DNA from 3 places in the Saccharopolyspora sp. NPDC002376 genome. Region 2 is predicted to be linked to each of the others. Evidence: riboswitches for the same ligand, from Rfam matches in the RefSeq annotation. Region 2 holds a riboswitch; each other region holds the start of a gene.
The links. A riboswitch is a leader RNA that binds a small molecule or an ion and turns the genes downstream of it on or off. The one in region 2 is predicted to bind cobalamin.
Positions count from the first base shown of each region.

Region 1: it holds a riboswitch for cobalamin, as region 2 does, so the genes downstream of both, metE (5-methyltetrahydropteroyltriglutamate--homocysteine S-methyltransferase) here and ACWCO2_RS34540 (HoxN/HupN/NixA family nickel/cobalt transporter) in region 2, are expected to answer to the same signal.
Region 3: it holds a riboswitch for cobalamin, as region 2 does, so the genes downstream of both, cobN (cobaltochelatase subunit CobN) here and ACWCO2_RS34540 (HoxN/HupN/NixA family nickel/cobalt transporter) in region 2, are expected to answer to the same signal.

Region 1 is NZ_JBSFBZ010000003.1:57,317-62,047, reverse strand. Features, by position in the region: gene metE (5-methyltetrahydropteroyltriglutamate--homocysteine S-methyltransferase) at 1-1,546, opposite strand, end outside; cobalamin riboswitch at 1,667-1,886, opposite strand; gene ACWCO2_RS03250 (ABC transporter ATP-binding protein) at 2,059-3,003, shown strand; gene ACWCO2_RS03245 (ABC transporter permease) at 3,000-3,836, shown strand; gene ACWCO2_RS03240 (helix-turn-helix transcriptional regulator) at 3,850-4,086, shown strand; gene ACWCO2_RS03235 (hypothetical protein) at 4,333-4,518, opposite strand.
Region 2 is NZ_JBSFBZ010000087.1:11,997-16,727, forward strand. Features, by position in the region: gene ACWCO2_RS34515 (sensor histidine kinase) at 1-106, shown strand, start outside; gene ACWCO2_RS34520 (response regulator transcription factor) at 58-696, shown strand; gene ACWCO2_RS34525 (EamA family transporter) at 686-1,018, opposite strand; gene ACWCO2_RS34530 (hypothetical protein) at 982-1,197, opposite strand; gene ACWCO2_RS34535 (DUF1876 domain-containing protein) at 1,449-1,718, opposite strand; cobalamin riboswitch at 2,012-2,137, shown strand; gene ACWCO2_RS34540 (HoxN/HupN/NixA family nickel/cobalt transporter) at 2,215-3,267, shown strand; gene cobA (uroporphyrinogen-III C-methyltransferase) at 3,402-4,625, shown strand.
Region 3 is NZ_JBSFBZ010000011.1:121,296-126,026, forward strand. Features, by position in the region: gene ACWCO2_RS10960 (precorrin-8X methylmutase) at 1-85, opposite strand, end outside; gene ACWCO2_RS10965 (precorrin-3B synthase) at 112-1,281, opposite strand; cobalamin riboswitch at 1,425-1,605, shown strand; gene cobN (cobaltochelatase subunit CobN) at 1,704-4,731, shown strand, end outside.

The sequences.
Region 1 (4,731 bases), on a different contig from region 2:
AGGACTGCACCCAGCCGTTGGCGGTGCTGATGAACCCGTCCAGGTGCTCGGCGAAGTACTGCACCATGTCGTTGCGCTCGGGTTCGCCGTGCACCAGCACGTCGAGGCCGATCGCCTCCTGCAGTTCGATCACGCGCTTGATCTCGTCGCGCATCCGCTGCTGGTAACTGGCCCGGTCGATGCGTCCGCCCTGGAACGCCGCGCGCGCCTTGCGGACGTCGGTGGTCTGCGGGAACGAACCGATCGTCGTGGTCGGCAACGGCGGCAGCTGCAAGGACTTCTGCTGCGCCGCACGCCGCTTCTGGTAGTCGCCGCGCTGCGAGTGCTCCGGCCGCAGCGACTCCAGCCGCGCGCGGACGCGGTTGTTGCGCACGCGCGTCGCACCCGCCCGGTCGGCGATGGCGTCGCGTGCGGCGGAGAGCTCGTCGGCCACGACGTCCCGACCGTCCCGCAGAGCACGCCCGAGCACCACGACCTCGTGGATCTTCTGCGCGGCGAAGGCCAGCCAGGACTTGACCTGCGGATCGATGTCCTCGACCTGAACGTCGTAGGGCACGTGCAGCAGCGAGCACGACGTGCTCACGGCGACCTCACCGGCCAAGCCGAGCAGGGTGGCCGCCGTGGTGAGCGCGCGGTCGAGGTCGGTGCGCCAGATGTTGCGCCCGTCGACGAGCCCGGCGACCAGCGTCTTGTCCCGCAACCCCGGCACCCCGGACAGCGAATCCACAGTGGACGGATCGGTCACCAGGTCCACGCCGAACGCTTCAACCCGAGTTCCCGCGAGTACCCGCAGGGCCTCGCCGAAGTCGCCGAAGTACCCCGCTACCAGCAGCTTCGGCCGTGCGGACAGCCCGCCTAGCTGCCGATAGGCATCGCCGAGCGCCTTGAGCTGCTCGGGCGTGCGGTCAGCGGCGAACGCGGGCTCGTCGAGCTGCACCCACTCGACCCCGGCGCGGTGCAGCTCGCGCAGCAGTTCGGCGTAGGCCTCGAGGAGTTCAGGCAACTTGCCCAGCGGCTGGAAGGAATCCCCCGCGGCGGACTTGGCCAGCAGCAGGAAGGTCAGCGGACCGACCATCACCGGGCGCGTGGTCACCCCGGCCTCCAGCGCCTCGCGGTACTGCTCGACGGGCGTGCGGTCGGCCAACGAGAACTTCGTGCCCGGACCGATTTCCGGCACCAGGTAGTGGTAGTTGGTGTCGAACCACTTGGTCATCTCCAAAGGCGCCACCGCATCCACGCCCCGCGCCATCGCGAAGTAGGTGTCCAGCGGTCCGAGTCCGAGCTCGGTGTAGCGCTTGGGCACCGCACCGAAGGTGACGGCGGTGTCGAGAACCTGGTCGTAGTAGGAAAAAGTGTTGCTGGGCACCGAGTCCAGGCCGGCGTCGCGCAGCCGGCGCCAGGTGTCGACGCGCAGGTTCCGGGCGGTTTCGCGCAGTTCCGCCTCGCTGGAACGGCCCGCCCAGTAGCTCTCCAGGGCTCGTTTCAGCTCTCGCTTCGGGCCGATCCGGGGATACCCGAGTACGGTCGATCCGATTTTGCCGGTCAAGTCCTCACCTCGCGAGCTCGACATCAGGGGTGCCGAGGTCGTGCGGGCGTGGACCAGCGGGCAGGCAGCAGCCGCTCGTCGGTCAGGTCCTCCCACGAGACCTCGAACCGCGCCCACCGGTCAGCGGGCGCACCGGCGGCAGGTCTTCGGACTCGCGGGCGCTCTCCGAATCGGAGATTCCTATTGGCCGTCGCTTCCCAGAAGTTGGCGTCCAGTGCTCGATGACGGCGGTCGTTCCCGCTCACCGCTGCGGGGCAGTCCCGGATTCGCACCGGGTTCCCTCTTGCCTCGTCCCCTCCCGCTGCGCGGAAGCGGACGAACCACCAGCACTGCCAAGGCTATCCACCGAACCCCCGTTGGCAAGGCCCGTCCAGTATCCGGCCGCCGTCCACCGCGGCTGAAGTCGATCTCTCCGATGCTGAGATCCACGCCACACTCGATCAGCCCCGCTTCGGAGATGTAGTATCTGTACTACATATCGACGAATGTACATTACAGAAGGTACTGGGGAAATGACAGCTACCAACGACCACGCGATACCGCCATCCACCGATACGACCGTGCTCGACGTTCGCGACCTGCGGATGAGCTACGGAACGACGGACGTGCTCAAAGGCGTCGACTTCACCGCGCGCCGCGGTGAAGTCCTCGCGCTCCTGGGGCCCAACGGGGCGGGCAAGAGCACCACGATCGAGATCCTGGAAGGCTTCCGGATGCGGTCGGGCGGCGACGTCCGAGTCCTCGGCGCCGACCCGGCGCACGGCGACGAGCGCTGGCGGGCGCGGCTCGGCGTCGTGCTCCAGTCCTGGCGCGACCACGGCAAGTGGAAGGTGCGCGAACTGCTGTCACACCTGAGCAGCTACTACACGCCCTACCGCAAGCCGTGGAACACCGACGACCTCGTCGACGCGGTCGGGCTGACCGAGCACGCGGACAAGCGCATCCGGCAGCTCTCCGGTGGGCAGCGGCGCCGGCTGGACGTGGCGATCGGCATCGTCGGCCGCCCGGAACTGCTGTTCCTGGACGAACCCACGGTGGGCTTCGACCCGCAGGCCCGGCGCGAGTTCCACGACCTGGTGCACCAGCTCGCCGACGAGGACACCACCGTCCTGCTCACCACGCACGACCTGGACGAGGTGGAGAAGCTGGCCGACCGCATCTTGATCCTGGCTGGCGGCCGCATCGTCGCCGACGGTTCCGCCGACCAGCTCTCCCGGCAGGTCACCGCCGATTCCGAGATCAAGTGGTCCGTCGACGGCCAGCGGTTCGTGCACTCCGCGGCGGACGCGACCGCCTTCGTCCGCGAGCTGCTCGCGCAGCACGGCGAATCCGTAGCCGACCTCGAAGTGCGCCGGGCAACCTTGGAGGACACCTACATGGCGCTGGTGCAGGCGCACGAGTCCGGGCACGGCGAGATCGCCGCGCTGCCGTTCGCGAACGTGGAGGTGAACCGGTGAACGCCAACACCGTGCGTGTCGGGCTGCAGCGAGGGTGGATCGAGTTCCGCCAGACCTTGGCCAACCGGCAGGACCTGATGGGCTACCTGGCGCCGACCGTGATCCTGCTCGTGGTGCTGTCCTCCCAACGCAGTTCCGTCGTGAACGGCGTCGCGCTCGGGATGACGAGCGTACCCGGCGCGCTCGGCATGACCATCGCGCTCGGCGGGCTGATCAGCACGGGACAGATGCTGGTCACCGAACGCGAGGACGGCACGCTGCTGCGGGCCAAAGCCGTGCCGCACGGCATGTTCGGTTACCTGATCGGCAAGATCGTGCTGATCATCGGGATGACCTTCATCAGCATGGCGATCCTGCTGATCCCGTGCCTGGTGATGTTCGAGGGCTTCACGCTCGGCCTGGGTTCGTGGTTGGGCGTGCTCGGGCTGACGGTCCTGGGCCTGACCGCGACGATCCCGATCGGGGCGAGCCTCGGCTCGCTGTTCAACACACCGAGCAGCATGGCGCTGATGTTCCTGCCGATGATGGGACTGGTCGCGATCTCCGGGATCTTCTTCCCCATCACCGTCTTCCCGGAATGGGTGCAGTGGATCGCGCAGGTCTTCCCGATGTACTGGCTGGGCCTGGGCATGCGCTCGGCGCTGCTGCCGGACGCGGCGGTGACGGCCGAGATCGGCGAGTCCTGGCGGCACCTGGAAACTATCGGGATGCTCGGCCTGTGGGCCGTGCTCGGACTCAGCGTGGCCCCGGTGATCCTGCGGCGGATGGCGCGGCGCGAGTCCGGTTCGATCGTGGCAGCGCGGAGGGAGAAAGCCATGCAGCGCGTGCGCTGACGGCGGAGGGAACATGAGCGAGACGATCTACAACCGCATCGCGATGCTGCGCGCGGAACGGGGAACCTCCCGCCGCCAGCTCGCCGAGGCCCTCGGCGTGCACTACCAAACGGTGGGCTACCTGGAGCGCGGCGAGTACAGCCCGAGCCTCCACCTGGCTTTGCGCATCGCGGAGCACTTCGAAGTCCCGGTGGAGGTGGTGTTCTCCACCCACCCCTTCCCCCGCCTCGGAGCGGACAACTCCGCCTGATCCGGTGGGTCGTGCGCCAGGGCTCGGCATTCGGGACAGACCCCGATGTCACTTCGAACGGCCATGGTCCCTTCCTGACGTGACGAGCAGACCAGCAGATCAGACGTCGCCACCGTAAGGACTCCAGCCACTGGAGAGTCAATCAGCTTTCCGGGGGCGGTGGGCCGGGCGCCGGGAGGGGTGACGCCCGGCCCACCGGGGAGGTCCGGTGCCCGCGAGGTCGGGGGATTCGGGCACCGGACCAGCTCAGGGATCCGACCGGAGGTGATGACGACCGGTGGACTCGACTTGTCGCCGTCTCTCCGCCTCGACCTCATCGATCAACTGCCACACGTTCAGCGCCCCATCCCCAGCACCACTGTGCTGCGCCCGCGCCGGCCGAATGAACAACATGCTCGCGATCAGCACGTTGACGAGCACGAGCGTGGTCACCTGAAGCCAGAACATCCCCGTCCCCATTCCTTCGCCAAAAGTCGCGTTTGTGCAGGTCAGATGTCGTGAGTGCGCAGCCGTGCTGGAGCACTGCCACGCACTCACGACCACCTGGCGCTGATCCGCACCCAGCAATCCATGCAGGTGTCCTGGTCGATCCACTCCGACTCCGGCGGAAGCCGCTGCACCTGCCACGCCTCAACCTCAACCCCG
Region 2 (4,731 bases):
AACTTTGCAGCTGAGCAGCCCGCCCGGTGGACCGACCGCGGCGACGATGGAGATCCCGTGCGCGTTGTCCTCGCCGAAGACCTCTTCCTCCTCCGAGACGGACTGAGCACGCTGCTCACCGCGCACGGCTGCGAGGTGGTGGCCGCCGTGGAGACCGGCCCAGAGCTGGAGCGGGCGCTGATCGAGCAGCGCCCGGACGTGGCTGTCGTCGATGTCCGCCTCCCGCCGACCCAGACCGACGAGGGGTTGCGCGCCGCGTTGTCCGCGCGGCGCGAGATCCCCGGACTGCCGGTGCTGGTGCTGTCCCAGCACGTTGAGCAGCTGTACGCGCGGGAACTGCTGGCCGACGGCACCGGTGGCGTCGGCTACCTGCTCAAGGACCGGGTCTTCAACGCCGACCAGTTCATCGACGCGGTGCGCCGGGTAGCCGCCGGTGGCACCGCGATGGACCCAGAGGTGATCTCTAAGCTGGTCGCCCGCCGTACGACACCGTTGCAGCGGCTGACCTCGCGGGAGAACGACGTGCTCGCGCTGATGGCCGAAGGCCGTTCCAACGCGGCGATCGCGCAGGAACTGGTGGTCAGCGAAGGCGCGGTCAGCAAGCACATCGCGAGCATCTTCGGCAAGCTCGACCTGGCGAACGCCGAGGACACCAACCGCCGCGTGCTGGCCGTGCTCGAGTACCTCAAGCCGTGAGCTCGAGCGGGCGCACGGGCACCGCCGGAGCTCCCCTGTCCGGACGGGTGCCCAGCACGCAGGACGCGGCGCCGAGCGCGATGCCGAGAACCACTGCGGGGGTGGGGGTTTCGCCGAGCAGGGGCCAGGCCAGCAGTGCGGCGCCCGGCGGCACGCTGCTGAACAGGGCGCTTGCCCGGCTGGCCCCGCCGACGGCGACCGCCCGCAGGTAGCAGGCGGATCCGATCACCAGCACCGCGGTGGCCTGCGCCCAGTGCGTGACCTGGCGGTGCTCGAACAGCGTGATCACGCCGACCGCGGCGCCGGCGGCTGCCGACTGCACCGCCCCGCCGGCCCGCGGATCGATCGGACCGCAGAACCGCTGCTGGTAGAGCCGCCTGCGGAGAAGCAGAGGAGCCCGACCAGGGCGAGCAGGATGCCCGGGTTCAGCGCGCCTTCGGCGAGCACCTGGCCGCCGAGGGTGGTGACCACGGCGAACATGCCGAGGACGAGCCCCGCCACGCGGACCCGGCTCGACCGCTCCCGCAGCAGGGCTGCTGCAAGCGAAGCCGCGCCTGGAAGGGCTCGTCGCTGATCTACCTCGCTTCGGACCGGCTCCGCTGCGCGTCCGGGTCCGTCAGGGGCTGGGCGAAGACGTCGCGGACCTCGCTGCGAAGGCGGTCGGCGAAGCCCTCGAGGTGCACTCGTGAACCGGCGATCTCGCGCGAAATCTGCCTTCCGCGAAGGGGTCTCGCGCGAAATCGCCGTTGTGGTCAGGCGGGTAGGTGCACGCGGCGGTGGAGGCGTTCTCCGATGTCCTTGGCCGCGTTGTCCAGCAGTTTGTGCGCCAGTTCGAACAGGGCGCGGGCGATCGCGATCTCGTCGCCGATCTGCGGTACCTCCTGGTCGTCCGGGTGGCGTCGCGCGGTTCCATGGCCGTGCAGCGCCTGACCGGCCGGGGTGGTGAACCCGACGTCGGCGGTGGTCTTCGATCCCGCCTCCACGACCTGCAGGTTCAACGTGATCGTGTGCGTCTCGTTCATGGTGGCCTCCTGGTCCCCGTCAGCCCGCTGGCGCAGGCCGTTTCAGGTCGCCGTAACCCCCAGCATGCGCGCGGTGCCCGACCGGCGAAAGGCCGATGTTCATCCGTTCGGAGTAGTCGTGGGCGGGCTTCCGGTGAGGCTCCGCCGGCTCCGCAGACCACAGTTTCAATTGAAACTGTAAATGCCAGGCACGGGTGATCACAGTTTCAATTGAAACTGTGATTCAGGTGATCGCGGTCACCGGGGTTTGACCCGGGGCCGGTGATCGCGGAAGGATCTCGCCGCCGACAGTGCAGGAACCCGGTGCGAATCCGGGACGGTCCCGCCACTGTGACCGGGGAGCGGCCCCCACCCGAGGCCACGGCTGCCACGCAGCTGGAAGGCCGGGGTGCCGCGTCGATCCGGGAGTCAGGAGACTGCGCGCCGGCCCCGCGTCGCACCGCGGCGCGCGGACACCGAGCCCCTCGGGCGGGAAACCCAGGAGGTCGGAGAACCCATGGTTGGGGAATCCGGAACGGAACAGCTGCGCGCCGGTTGGGGCGCGGAGGAGCGGCGCAAAGCGACGATCGTGCTGGCCGCGGTCGGGGCGTTGCACCTGGTGGGCTGGGGTGCCTACCTGCTGCACCAGGACAACTTCGGCATGGCGGGCGGGCTTGCCGCAGCGGGCACCACGGCGTACCTGCTCGGCCTGCGCCACGGCTTCGACGCCGACCACGTCGCGGTGATCGACGACGCCACGAGACTGCTGATGCAACGCGGACGACGTCCGGTTTCGACCGGCATGTGGTTCGCCCTCGGACACGCCAGCGTCGTGCTCTTCCTCGCGTTCGCCGTCGCGTTCGTCGCCGGGCCCGCCGCGCAGGGGTGGGCGGAGCAGGCCGGAGTGCAGGTCTCGACGGTCGTGGACCTGGTCGTGATCGCGGTGCTGACCACCCTGGCCGTGCTCAACGCGCTGGTCCTGCGCGACGCGGTGCGCCTGCTGCGCCGGGCACGGCGCGGTGACATCGATGAGACCGAGGTCGAGATGGTGCTCGGCCGTCGCGGGTTGCTCGCGCGGCTGCTGCGCGGACGGATGCGCAACGTCGCCCGCTCCTGGCACTTGTTCGGCATCGGGCTGCTGTTCGGTCTCGGCATGCAGACCGCCACCGAGATCACCGTGCTGGCCATGGTCACGCCGGGACAGCTGTCGCCGATCGCCGTGCTGAGCCTGCCGCTGCTGTTCGCCGCGGGCATGTGCACTGTGGACAGCGTGGACGGCATGCTGATGTCCCGCGCCTACGCCTGGTCGCTGGCCCAGCCGCTGCGGCGGCTGTGGGTGAACGTGACCACCACCGCGCTGACCGTGGTGCTGGCGGCGGTCGTCGCGCTGGTCGTGCTCGCCGGTGTGCTCGATGAGTTCGGCGTGCCGAACACCACGCCGATCGCGGCGATCAGCGACCACTTCGAACTGCTCGGCTATCTGACCCTGGCCGTTTTCATGGCAGTATGGGGCGGCGCCGCGCTCTGGTGGAGCCTCGCCTCCCATCGCGATCGGGCGGAGCGCGCGTGACCGGCGTCCACGGGCTGGTCGGGGTGGCGCCGAGCGGCCAGACCGGTGATCGTGAGCCACGACGAAGTGGCCAACAGCCCCTTGAGCACGAGTCCCCGGCGACGTCGCCGGGCGAGCACGACTGGACTACGGACATGACCAAGCACCTTGAGCACCACTACTTCGCCGGCCTGGACCTCACCGGAAAGCGGGTGGTCGTCGTCGGCGCGGGCACCGTCGCGCAGCGCCGGGTTCCGCGCCTGATCAACGCCGGTGCACGGGTCGAGGTCATCGCGCCGGAAGCGACTCCGGCCGTTGAAGCGATGGCCGAAGCGGGCGAGCTGACCTGGCACCAGCGCCCTTACGCGGCCGGCGACCTCGATGGCGCTTGGTACGTCGTGGCGTGTGCGACCGGCAGCGAGGTGAACGCGGCGGTCGCGGCTGAGGCCGAGCAGAACCGCATCTTCTGCGTGCGCGCCGACGACGCCTCGCAGGGAACCGCCGTCACCCCAGCGGTGGCGCAGCACGGCGGGCTGCTGCTTGGCGTGCTGTCGGGTGGCGAGCACCGGCGTTCGGCCGCCGTTCGTGACGCGCTCGTCGAGGCGTTGCGGACCGGCGTGGTCGACGAGAAGTCCGAGCCCCCGGCGCCGGGTGTGGCCCTGGTGGGTGGCGGGCCGGGCGATCCGGACTTGATCACGGTGCGCGGGCGTCAGCTGCTGGGGCGCGCGGACGTGGTGATCACCGACCGGTTGGCGCCGCGCGAACTGCTCGAAGAGCTCGGTCCGCACGTGGAAGTGGTCGACGCTTCGAAGATTCCGTACGGACGGGCGGCGAACCAGGAAGTCATCAACTCGCTGCTGATCGAGCACGCCAAGGCCGGGAAGTTCGTGGTGCGGCTCAAGGGCGGCGACCCGTACCTGTTCGGGCGCGGGTTCGAGGAGTTGCTGGCGTGCGCCGAGGCCGGTGTCGCGGTGACGGCCGTTCCCGGGATCACCAGTGCTTTCGCGGCTCCGTCCGCGGCGGACGTGCCGGTGACGCATCGCGGTGTCGCGCACGAGGTCGTGGTCGTGTCCGGGCACGTCGGACCGCACGACGAACAGTCCCTTGTGGACTGGCCGGCGCTGGGACGGCTGCGCGGAACCATCGTGCTGATGATGGGCGTCAAGCGGATCGCGGAGTTCGCGGCGGTTCTGATGGAGCACGGTCGCAACCCGAAGTCCGCGGTCGCCGTGGTCCAAGAAGGCACCACGCGCAACCAGAAGACGCTCCGCACGACGCTGGGCGAGGTCGCCGAGGCGATCCGCGAAGCCGACATCAAGCCGCCCGCGGTCATCGTCATCGGCCCGGTCGCCGACCTGGCCCCCGAATCGCGCCGGTAGTTCCCGCTACAGGGGAATCCCGATCTGCTTGTCGACTGCCGGGTGTTCGACGGCCCGGAGCGAGCCTTCGCTTCTCCGTCGTTCCGGTAACTGTGTCTGCAAGCGG
Region 3 (4,731 bases), on a different contig from region 2:
GCAAGCCGTCCAGCCGGGCTTCCGAGCGGATCGTGGCGAAGGAGCGGCGGTAGATCTCCGCACCTTCCCGGACGTATTCGGGCACCCCGCGGTAGCGGGAGCTGTTCTCGTTCACACTTTCCTCCGTGCCGCGCCGAGCGCGGCGGATACCTGGTCGACATCGGCTTCGGAAGTCCGCGTCGCCCCGTCGAGACCGATCTCGTAGCCGACCTCGGTGGCCAGCACTTCCACGACGCGCCCCGGCGGTCGGCCGCAGCGTCGCTCGCATCCCGACCAGTGCACCGGCAGGTCACCGAGCGACGACGAGCGTCGGGCGTCTTCCCGGACATCGGCCAGCGCCTTCGCGCACCCGGGCCGACCAGCGCACGTGGTCACCCCGACCCCGGCCGAAGCGGGGTCGGTGAGCAGGCCGCGCGCACCGAGTTCCGACGCCCACCGACCGGCTTCGTCCGGTCGCATGCCAGGCAGGACCGCGGTCCGCCAAGGTGTCAGGCGCAGTTCGCCCGCGGCGTCGGATGCGGCGGTGATGATATCCACCTGTTCTCGCGTCAGACGGCCCAGTGGTGCGCCCGCCACGACGGAAACCGTTCCGTCACGCCGAATCACGCGCCCGACCTGCGCATGCGTGGTCGGCACCGGGGGCATCGGATCGGCGGAAACAGCCTCGGCGCCCAGTCGTTCAGCGATCCGTCGCGCCCCGCCGTCGAGTTCGGCCAATCGCCATGCCGAACAGCCCTGCGCTGCCTTCTCCACCAAGAAAGCTTCGGCGGCTGCGATGGCGACTCCAACGGCTCGCTGCGGGGTCGTTCGTACACCAGAATCCATTCCGGCGAGCAGCAACGCGACGGTGTCCGCGAACATCGCTCGCAGCGCGACATCGGCGCCGAGCGAGCTGACGTCGCCGCTGCCGTCATCGACCGCGAACAGGAAACGTCCAGGCAGTTCGGCCAACTCCGGAGTCGCGCAGAGCGCCGCGTCGAGTTCGGCCGCCACCGCTCGCACGTCCACCAGCTCGCGCCCATCAGCGGAGGGCGAGCCGATGATGTTGCGAACTCGCTCGTGCGTGTCCGACGGCAACAACCCCGCTTCGCGCAGCCGCGCGGCGAGCTCCTGCGACGCCCCGGGCGGCAGGCCGCGGACCTGCAGGTTCGCCCGCGAAGTCAGCTCCAGTCCACCGTCCCCCAACGCCGCGACGGCAGCCAACGCACGAACCTGGGACGGGGTCAGCGCGCCGCCGGGAACGCGGATCCGGGCCAGTCCGCCGTCGGCGGCCTCGTGCACCCGCAACGCGCCAGGACACGCATCCCGTTCAGGTCTGGCTCTTCGCAACACGCGGCAGATACTACGGACCCGGGTAGTTGCGGACGCAAACCAAACGCGGTGCGACGCGCATCATGCTCGCGAACCTTGACGTAGGATCACCCCGTTGCGGAAAGTAGTTCGCAGCATCATGCGGCGATGTGCGGAGGAAGTCGGTGCGAATCCGGCGCGGTCCCGCCACTGTCACCGGGGAGCGGACTCCACGATGCCACTGTCCTAACAGGACGGGAAGGCGGAGCGAGCGCTGATCCGGGAGCCAGGAGACTCCGGTCGCCGTTGGACCTGCCGACCGGGGCGAGGAACCCCGAGAGAGGTGCCGTCATGCGCTGCGCAAGCGCGCCCTGGCCCAGCGACGCCGTTCGCCGAGCCGAGGAGCGATCCGCATGATCCTACTTCTGTCCACTTCGGACACAGACCTGCTCAGCGCCCGTGCCGCCGACGCCGACTTCCGGCTCGGCAACCCCGCCCGGCTGGGCGTGGATGACCTGCCGCCGCTGCTGGAGGACGTCGAGCTGGTCGTGGTGCGGCTGCTCGGCGGCCGCCGGGCCTGGGAAGAGGGCCTGGACGCGCTGCTGGCGGGACCGCGCCCGGTGGTCGTGCTCGGCGGTGAGCAGGCCCCGGACGCCGAGCTGATGGAGTGCTCGACGGTGCCGGCCGGGGTGTGCGCCGAAGCGCACCGCTACCTCGCCCATGGCGGCCCGGACAACCTCGCTCAGCTGCACCGATTCCTCTCCGACACGGTTCTGCTCACCGGCCACGGCTTCGAACCGCCGGCGGAAACGCCGTCCTGGGGCGTGCTCGAACGGACCCCGCAGCGCACCGAAGGCCCGACCGTCGCGGTGCTCTACTACCGAGCGCACCACATGGCGGGCAACACCGCGTTCGCGCACGCGCTGTGCGAGGCGATCGAGGACGCCGGCGGCCAAGCCCTACCGCTGTTCTGCGCCTCGCTGCGCGCACCCGACCCGGAACTGCTGGAACAGCTGGGCAAAGCGGACGCGCTGGTCGTCACCGTGCTCGCCGCCGGAGGCACCAAGCCCGCCACCGCTTCGGCCGGTGGTGACGACGAGGCGTGGGACGTCGGCGCGCTCGCCGAACTCGACATCCCGATCTTGCAAGGCCTGTGCCTGACCAGCAGCCGCGCCGCGTGGGAGGAGAACGACGAAGGCCTGTCGCCGCTGGACATGGCCACGCAGGTGGCAGTGCCCGAGTTCGACGGCCGCTTGATCACGGTTCCGTTCTCGTTCAAGGAGAACGACGCCGAAGGCCTGCCGGTCTACGTCGCCGATCCTGAACGGGCGGCCCGCGTCGCCGGCATCGCGGTCCGCCACGCCGCGCTGCGGCACATCCCGCCGCAGGACAAGCGCCTGGCGCTGATGCTGTCGGCCTACCCGACCAAGCACTCCCGGATCGGCAACGCGGTCGGCCTGGACACCCCGGTCAGCGCGGTCCGCCTGCTGCGGGAGCTGCGCGACCAGGGCTACGACATCGGCCCGGCGGACGGTCCGGACGCACTGCCCGGTGTCGCCGACCAGGACGGCGATTCGCTGATCCACGCGCTCATCGCCGCTGGTGGCCAGGACCGCGACTGGCTGTCCGAAGAGCAGTTGAGCGGCAACCCGGTCCGCATTCCCGCGCGCCGGTACGCGGAGTGGTTCGCGACGTTGCCCGAGGACCTGCGCGGCGAGATCGAGCAGCACTGGGGAGTGCCGCCCGGCGAGCTGTTCGTCGACCGCTCCCAGGACCCGGACGGCGAGATCGTGCTCGCCGCCGTCCGCGCGGGCAACGTCGTGCTGATGGTGCAGCCGCCGCGTGGTTTCGGGGAGAACCCGATCGCGATCTACCACGACCCGGACCTGCCGCCGAGCCACCACTACCTGGCCGCCTACCGCTGGCTGATCGACGAGTTCGGCGCGCACGCGATGGTGCACCTGGGCAAGCACGGCAACCTCGAGTGGCTGCCTGGCAAGACCGCCGGCATGTCCGCCTCCTGCTCCCCCGACGCTGCGCTGGCCGACCTGCCGCTGATCTACCCGTTCCTGGTCAACGACCCCGGCGAGGGCACGCAAGCCAAGCGCCGCGTGCACGCCACCCTCGTCGACCACCTGGTGCCGCCGATGGCCCGCGCGGAGAGCTACGGCGACATCGCGCGGCTGGAGCAGCTGCTCGACGAGCACGCCAACATCTCCGCGATGGACCCGGCGAAGCTGCCCGCCATCCGCAGCCAGATCTGGACGCTGATGCAGGCCGCCAAGCTCGACCACGACCTCGGCCTGGACGAAAGGCCGCACGACGCGGAGTTCGACGACATGCTGCTGCACGTCGACGGCTGGCTGTGCGAGGTCAAGGACGCCCAGATCCGCGACGGCCTGCACGTGCTCGGCGACGCCCCGACCGGCGAGGCCCGGGTCAACCTCGTGCTCGCGATGCTGCGGGCCCGCCAGATGTGGAGCGGGCAGAGCGCCGCGCTGCCCGGACTTCGCGAAGCGCTCGGACTCACCGAGGACGGCAGCGCGGCCCGCGAACAGGTCGACGACGTCGAAACCCGCGCGCACGCCCTGGTCCAGGGCATGGAGGACCGCGGTTGGAAAACCGTTGCTGCGGCGGAGGTTTGCCGGGAGGTCCTCGGCGAGACCAACGACGCGGTCGTGCAGGTGCTGGAGTTCGCCGCGAACGAGGTGGTGCCGCGGCTCGCGGCGACGACCGACGAGATGACCGCGACACTGCACGCCCTCGAAGGCGGCTACGTTCCCGCCGGTCCCAGCGGATCGCCGCTGCGCGGGCTGGTCAACGTGCTGCCCACCGGCCGCAACTTCTACTCGGTCGACCCCAAGGCCGTGCCGAGCCGGCTCGCGTGGGAAACCGGTTGGGCCATCGCGGAATCCCTGCTCGACCGCTACCGCGCCGACACCGGTGAATGGCCGCGCTCGGTCGGCCTGTCGGTGTGGGGCACCAGCGCGATGCGCACCTCCGGTGACGACATCGCCGAGGTGCTGGCGCTGCTCGGCGTCCGGCCGACCTGGGACGAGGCGTCGCGCCGCGTCAACGGGCTGGAGGTGATCCCGCTCGACGAACTGGGGCGCCCGCGCATCGACGTCACGGTCCGGATCAGCGGATTCTTCCGGGACGCCTTCCCGCATGTGGTCGCCCTGCTCGACGACGCGGTGCGCCTGGTCGCGGCCCTCGACGAGCCGGCCGAGCAGAACTTCGTGCGCGCGCACGCGCAGGCCGATCTCGCCGAGCACGGCGACGAACGTCGCGCCACCATGCGGATCTTCGGCTCCAAGCCGGGTGCGTACGGCGCCGGGATCCTGCCGCTCATCGACAGCCGGAACTGGCGCGACGACGCCGACCTGGCCGAGGTGTACGCGGTGTGGGGCGGTTTCGCCTACGGGCGCGAGCTGGACGGTG